3 regions of the Microbacterium sp. NPDC096154 genome follow, and region 2 is predicted to be linked to each of the others. Evidence: predicted binding sites of a transcription regulator. Region 2 holds the regulator's gene; each other region holds the start of a gene.
The links. The regulator HspR, encoded in region 2, represses chaperone genes until heat shock. The targets are predictions, from matches to a motif close to AAGTTGAGTCNNNNNGACTCAACTT.
Positions count from the first base shown of each region.

Region 1: a site for HspR is predicted at 863-887, ahead of ABTW64_RS06945 (ATP-dependent Clp protease ATP-binding subunit). Genes of this name have one in related genera too.
Region 3: a site for HspR is predicted at 1,106-1,130, ahead of ABTW64_RS06990 (Hsp20/alpha crystallin family protein). Genes of this name have one in related genera too.

Region 1 is NZ_JBEOSM010000004.1:79,302-81,564, reverse strand. It holds gene ABTW64_RS06950 (GlxA family transcriptional regulator) at 1-594, shown strand, start outside; gene ABTW64_RS06945 (ATP-dependent Clp protease ATP-binding subunit) at 916-2,263, shown strand, end outside.
Region 2 is NZ_JBEOSM010000005.1:137,243-139,505, forward strand. It holds gene glgX (glycogen debranching protein GlgX) at 1-889, opposite strand, end outside; gene ABTW64_RS08865 (heat shock protein transcriptional repressor HspR) at 886-1,317, opposite strand; gene ABTW64_RS08870 (DnaJ C-terminal domain-containing protein) at 1,434-2,263, opposite strand, start outside.
Region 3 is NZ_JBEOSM010000004.1:89,104-91,366, reverse strand. It holds gene galK (galactokinase) at 1-451, shown strand, start outside; gene ABTW64_RS06990 (Hsp20/alpha crystallin family protein) at 637-1,071, opposite strand; gene ABTW64_RS06985 (DUF7059 domain-containing protein) at 1,319-2,263, shown strand, end outside.

The DNA of each region.
Region 1 (2,263 bases), on a different contig from region 2:
GCCGACTCCATGGCGCGCATGTACCCGCGCATCGACGTCGATCCGGATGTGCTCTACGTGCAGGATGGCCGCATCATCACGAGCGCCGGCACCGCAGCGGGGCTGGACGCGTGTCTCCACCTGCTGAGGCAAGAGCTCGGCGCCGAGGCGGCCAATCGCATCGCGCGGCGCATGGTGGTCGCTCCGCAGCGCGAAGGTGGGCAGGCGCAGTTCATCCTGAAGCCCATGCCCGACCACACGGGCCTGTCGCTCGCGCCGGTCGCCGACTGGGCCCTCGAGAACCTGCACCGCGACCTCACGGTCGAGCTGCTGGCGAACCGCGCTCACATGTCACCGCGCACGTTCGCCCGCCGGTTCAAGGCCGATTACGGTACGACGCCCGCGGCCTGGCTCGCGCGGCAGCGCATCATCCAGGCCCAGCGCCTGCTCGAGCGCACGGAGTGGGGTCTCGACCGGATCGCCGACGAGTGCGGCTTCGGCTCGGCCGCCGTGCTGCGCCAGAACTTCTCGCGCGTGCTGGGCACGACGCCCACCGCCTATCGCGCCCGCTTCGCGTGCCCGCCGAAGCGGTCTGAGGTGACCACGGCGGCCTAGCCGCGTGGCCCGGCGCGGGTCGCGAGGCGCGGGGCGGAGGGTGCGGGGTGCGGGGCGTGGGGCGCGGGGCGCGGGGCGGCATGTCCCACGTGTGGCCGGAATCAGCGGGTCATACGGGCCAGAAGTGGGACACGCCTCGGGTGATACGGGCCAGAAGTGGGACACGCCTCGGGTGATACGGGCCAGAAGTGGGACATGCCCTCGGCGGAGGCGCGCCTGGCGGCGATCGCTCGAACCGGATCTAGCCACCTGCGGGCATCCGTTGCTAAACTTGAGCCAGCAAGACTCAAGTTTGTCGGCGACGTCTTCGGGAGGCATCACATGGCGGATCAGCAGCAGGAGCAGCAGAGCGCGCTCGAGCAGTTCGGCATCGACCTGACCGAGCGGGCGCGTCAGGGCAAGCTCGACCCCGTGATCGGGCGCGACTCCGAGATCCGGCGCGTCAGCCAGGTGCTCACACGCCGCACGAAGAACAACCCCGTGCTGATCGGCGAGCCCGGCGTGGGCAAGACCGCCGTGGTCGAAGGGCTCGCGCAGCGCATCGTGGCGGGCGACGTGGCGGAGAGCCTCAAGGACAAGCGCCTCATCAGCCTCGACATGTCGGCGCTGGTGGCCGGAGCGATGTACCGGGGCCAGTTCGAGGAGCGTCTCAAGAACGTGCTCAAGGAGATCACCGAATCCGAGGGCCAGGTGATCACCTTCATCGACGAGCTGCACGTGCTGATGGGCGCGGGCGGCGGCGAGGGCTCTGTCGCGGCCTCCAACATGCTCAAGCCCATGCTGGCGCGCGGCGAGCTGCGGCTGATCGGCGCCACCACGCTCAACGAGTACCGCGAGTTCATCGAGAAGGACGCCGCGCTCGAGCGCCGCTTCCAGCAGGTGTACGTGGGCGAGCCCAGCGTCGAGGACACGGTGGCCATCCTGCGCGGGCTCAAGGGCCGCTATGAGGCGCACCACGGCGTGACGATCAGCGACAGCGCGCTGGTCGCGGCGGCGGCGCTCTCCAACCGCTACATCCCGAGCCGGCAGCTGCCCGACAAGGCGATCGACCTGATCGACGAGGCCATGAGCCGCCTCAAGATGGAGATCGACTCGTCGCCCGTCGAGATCGACCAGCTCAAGCGCCAGGTCGACCGGATGCGGCTCGAGGAGCTGGCCCTGAAGAAGGAGAAGGATCCGGCGTCGAAGGAGCGGCTGGCCAAGCTGCGCGAGCAGATGGCCGAGTCGGAGGCCGAGCTGAAGACCCTCGAGGCGCGATGGGAGCGCGAGCGGGGCGGCCTGAACCGGGTGGGTGACCTCAAGAAGCGCCTGGACGAGGCCGTGACCGAGCGCGACCGCGCGCTGCGCGAGGCTGACTACGCGAAGGCCTCCCGTCTGCAGTACGAGACCATCAAGCAGCTCGAGCAGCAGCTCGCCGAGGCCGAGCGGCAGGCCGACCTGGGCGCCGACGAGCCCCGGATGGTCAACGAGCAGGTCACCGACGACGACATCGCGCAGGTGATCGCGTCGTGGACGGGCATCCCCGTCGGCCGGCTGCTGCAGGGCGAGACCGAGAAGCTGCTGCACCTCGAGGCCGAGCTCGAGCGCCGCCTGATCGGGCAGAAGGACGCCGTGAAGGCCGTCGCCGACGCCGTGCGTCGCTCGCGCGCGGGCATCAGCGACCCGAACC
Region 2 (2,263 bases):
GGAACGACAACGTCGGCCCCTCCGGCCCGGCCTCGGCGGTGTGGTTGTAGACGACGTCGAGGATGACCTCGATGCCCTCGCGGTGCAGCGCCTTGACCATCTGCTTGAACTCGGCGACCTGGCCGCCGCGATCGCCCGACGAGCTGTACGTCGCGTCGGGCGCAAAGTACGAGATCGTGTTGTAGCCCCAGTAGTTGGTGAGACCCCGCTCGAGCAGCGCTGGTTCCGAGAAGAACTGCTGCACGGGCAGAAGCTCGACCGCCGTCACGCCGAGGTCGCGCAGGTACGAGGTGACGGCCGGGTGGGCCAGGCCGGCGTACGTGCCGCGCAGGTGCTCGGGGATGCGGTCGTGCAGCTTCGTGAAGCCCTTGACGTGCAGCTCGTAGATCACGGTGTCACGCCAGCGCGTGGCCGGCGGGCGGTCGTCCTCCCAGTCGAACGCCCGGTCGACCACCACGCTGCGCGCCGTGTAGCCGGACGAGTCGGTGTCGTCGCGCACGGCCGGATCGCCCTCGCGGGATCCGTAGATGGGCTGCTCGGCGATGATCGTGCCGCTCGTCGCGAGCGCGTACGGGTCGAGCAGCAGCTTGTGCGGGTTGAAGCGCAGACCGTTCTTCGGATCCCACGGACCGTCGACCCGGAACCCGTACCGCTGACCGGGCACGACATCCGGCAGCGCGCCGTGCCAGATGCCCAGCGTGTGCTCCGTGAGCCGGTGGCGGGTCTCGCGGCCGGCGTCGTCGAAGAGGCACAGCTCGACGGACGAGGCGTAGGGGGCGTAGACCGCGAAGTTCGTGCTGTCGGGTGACCACGTGGCACCCAGCGGCCACTCCCGTCCGGGCCAGATGGGGACGGCCTCGCCGAGGGCTTGCCACGTGACGGGGGTCATCGCTCCGGCGGCCTCCACAGCACCAGGTCGGCGCTGCGGCGCACGCGCGTTCCGGCCCTCAGCGTGACGACGGATCCTGTCGCACCGGCCGCGAAGACGCGGGCGCCGGGACGGTTCTCGATCTCGTGGCGCAGACGGGATTCCAGCTCGCCGACGCGGCGACGCAGATCGCGCACCTCATCCTCGAGGTCCAGCACGCGCGCGATGGCGGCGAGACTCATGCCCTCGCCCGACAGGCGGGCGACCTCGCGCAGCTGCTCGATGTTGCGCGGCGAGTAGCGGCGGGATCCGCCACGCGTGCGGCCCGGCACGACCAGGCCGATGCGGTCGTACTGCCGCAGGGTCTGCGGGTGCATGCCCGCCAGCTCGGCCGCGACCGCGATCGCGAAGAGGGGCGCGTCCTCATCGATGTCGTACGTGTCGCTCATCCGATCCTCCTCCCGTCGCGGTGCATGTCCCACTTGCGGCCCTAATCGCCGTCGCCGTGTCCCACCTGTGGCCGGAATGCGGGTGCCATAGCGGCCACAACGGGGACACGCCCAGGCTACGAGCCGTGCGCCTTGCTCATCAGGTCGGCGCGCGGGTCGCCCTGCGGCCCCACCTCGACAAAGCGCGCGAGCGCCTCACGAGCCTCGTCGTCGAGGTGCGCCGGCACGACCACCTGCACCTCGGCCAGCAGGTCGCCCGTGCCCTTCTGCGACGCGATGCCGCGTCCCTTGACGCGCAGCACGCGGCCCGACGGGGTTCCGGGCGCGACCCGGAGCTTGACGGGGTCGCCGCCCAGCGTCGGCACCTCGATCGTGGCCCCGAGAGCCGCCTCCGCGAACGTCACGGGCACGACCACGCGCAGGTTCAGTCCTTCGCGCACGAACACCGGATGCGGTCGCACCGCCACCTCGACGACGATGTCGCCGTTCTCGCCGCCGTCCGGCGACGGGCGGCCCTTGCCCCGCAGTCGGATCTTCTGCCCGTCCGCCACGCCGGCCGGGATCTTGATCTTGAAGGGCTTGCCCTCCTCGCTCTGCAGCGAGATGGTCTCGCCCTTGGCGGCGGTGACGAAGTCGATGGTCGTGCGCGCCCGCACGTCGGCGCCCTTCTGCGGACCGCCGAAGCCGCGGAAGCCGCCGGTGGACCGGCCGAAGCCGCCGGAACCGAACCGCCCGCCCCCGCCCTGGTTGAACATCGCGAAGATGTCGTCGAAGTCCTGGGCCGATCCGCGGTTCTGCGTGAACGCGCTGAACACGTCGTCGAAGCCACCCGCGCCGCCGCCGCCCGCGGTGAAGCGAGCGCCCGATCCCATCGCGCGGATCTGGTCGTACTCCTCCTTCTGCGCGGGGTCGGAGAGCACGGCGTATGCCTCGCTGATCTCCTTGA
Region 3 (2,263 bases), on a different contig from region 2:
GGGCGCTGCCGCCCTCGGTGTCCCTGCCCTGCGCGACGTGGCGGCGGCCGACCTGGATCGCGCGCGCGACATCCTGGACGACGTCACCTTCCGCCGCGTGCGGCACATCGTCACCGAGAACCAGCGCGTGCTCGACACGGTCGGGGTGCTGAGCGCATCCGGCCCTCGTGCCATCGGCGAGCTGCTGGTCGCCTCGCATGCCTCCATGCGCGACGACTTCGAGATCTCGGTGCCCGAGCTCGACCTGGCCGTGGAGACCGCGCTCGAGGCGGGGGCGCTCGGCGCCCGCATGACCGGCGGCGGCTTCGGCGGCTCGGCCGTGGCTCTGGTGGAGGTCGAGGCGGTCGACGTGGTGGCCCACGAGGCGGCCCGCGCCTTCGCCGCGCGCGGCTACACGGCGCCGCACTGCTTCACCATCGAGCCGTCGGAGGGGGCTCGTCGCGACGCGTGACGTGCGCCTCCGCCGAGGTGCAGCGCAAAACCTCGCGCCGTCACGGGCGTTCCGGCCGGGCTGTCGGCGGCACGTGGGTGGCGTGCAGGTGGACCACACCGCGGCCGGGAGCCAGACATCCGGCGCCGTATCTCCCGGCATGCGAAAGGGGACCCGGATGATCCGGGTCCCCTGGGGTGCGGGGGTCACGCCGTGAGCTCGGGAGTGACGTCCTGCGCTCCGGCGACCGAGCGCTGCACCTCGACCTTGCGGGGCTTTGCCCTCTCGCTGATCGGGATGAGCACGCTCAGCACGCCGTTGTCGTAGGTCGCCGAGATGGCGGCGGTGTCGATGCCCTGCCCCAGGTTGAGCTGACGCAGGTACGACCCCGTCGGGCGCTCGCGCGTGATCCACTTCACGCCCTCTCCGCTGCGGGCGGTGCGCTCGGCACGGATGGTGAGCAGCTGGCCGTCCACGTCGATGTCGACGCTGCCCGGGTCGATGCCGGGCAGGTCGGCGCTCAGCACGTAGTGGTCACCGTCGCGGTAGAGGTCCATGGGCATCACCCGGGGGCCCTGCCGGTCGAAGAGCTGCTCGGCCATGCGGTCGAACTCGTGGAACGGGTCGAAGAACATCGCCATCGTGATCCTCCTCCTGTCTGTTCGTGGCGGTTCAGACCTGAGTCATGAGGACTCGATACATGATTTAGCACTCTCGTGGTGAGAGTGCCAGAGTCTGTGCTCGAAGAATCCTAAGAATCGGCTGAAAGCCCCGGTGAGGAGGTGGATCGATGTGTGCGCCAGTGCCCGCGGATGCCGGGGCCGTGTCCCACTTCACGCCGGAAAGAGCCCTCGACAAGGGCCAGGAGTGGGACACGCGCCGGCGCGGATGGGCCACAACCGGGACAGGGGTTCGGGGTTGAATGGTGCCGTGACCCCGAACCCCGATCCCGACCTCTGCGCGGTGCTGGCCGCTGACCTGCAGGCCGCGCGCTTCCGTTCCGAGGCACTGCGCGCCGCGTGGGGGGTCGAGGCCGACGACGCGATCGGCCGGGGGCTGCGCGTGCCGGCGCTGCGGGGGCTCGGCGACCGGTCCGATGCCCTGGCGACGCTGGGCCGCCTGCTCGTGCTCGGGGTCGCCCAGCCGCTCGCCGCCGTGGACGCAGCCCTGCCGCGGCTCGGCGCCACGGGTCTGCGGGCCCTGGGCCTGGCTGCGCTTCGTGATGACATCGTCGAGCCGCGGGCGATCATCCGCCCGCAGTCGTACCTCGACACCGACGGGGCGGGCGAGTGGTGGTTCGCCAGCGACCTCGACGAACTGGCGCTCGGCGGCGGCGCCCTCGCGGAGGACCACGTTCTCGGCGTGGGCGGCGCCTCGCTCACGCTCGCCGGGCTGCAGCTTCCGACCCCCGCCGGTCGAGTGCTGGACCTCGGCACCGGATGCGGCATCCAGGCTCTGCGCGCGCGCCGATACGCGACGTCCGTCGTCGCCACCGACCTGTCGGAGCGAGCGCTGGCGTTCGCCCGCCTGAACGCGCTGCTCAACCACGACGAGCACGTCGAGACCCGCCACGGCAGCCTGTTCGAGCCCGTGGCCGGGGAGACGTTCGACCGGATCGTGACCAACCCGCCGTTCGTGATCACTCCGCGGGTCACCGGCGTGCCCGGCTACGAATACCGCGACGGCGGGCTGGTGGGCGACGCGCTCGTCGAGCAGGTGGTGCGTGGCGTCGGGGCCCACCTGGTGCCGGGCGGAGTCGCGCAGCTGCTCGGCAACTGGGAGTCGCGCGACGGCGTCGATGGCCTCGAGCGGGTGCGCGCGTGGGTCGACGCC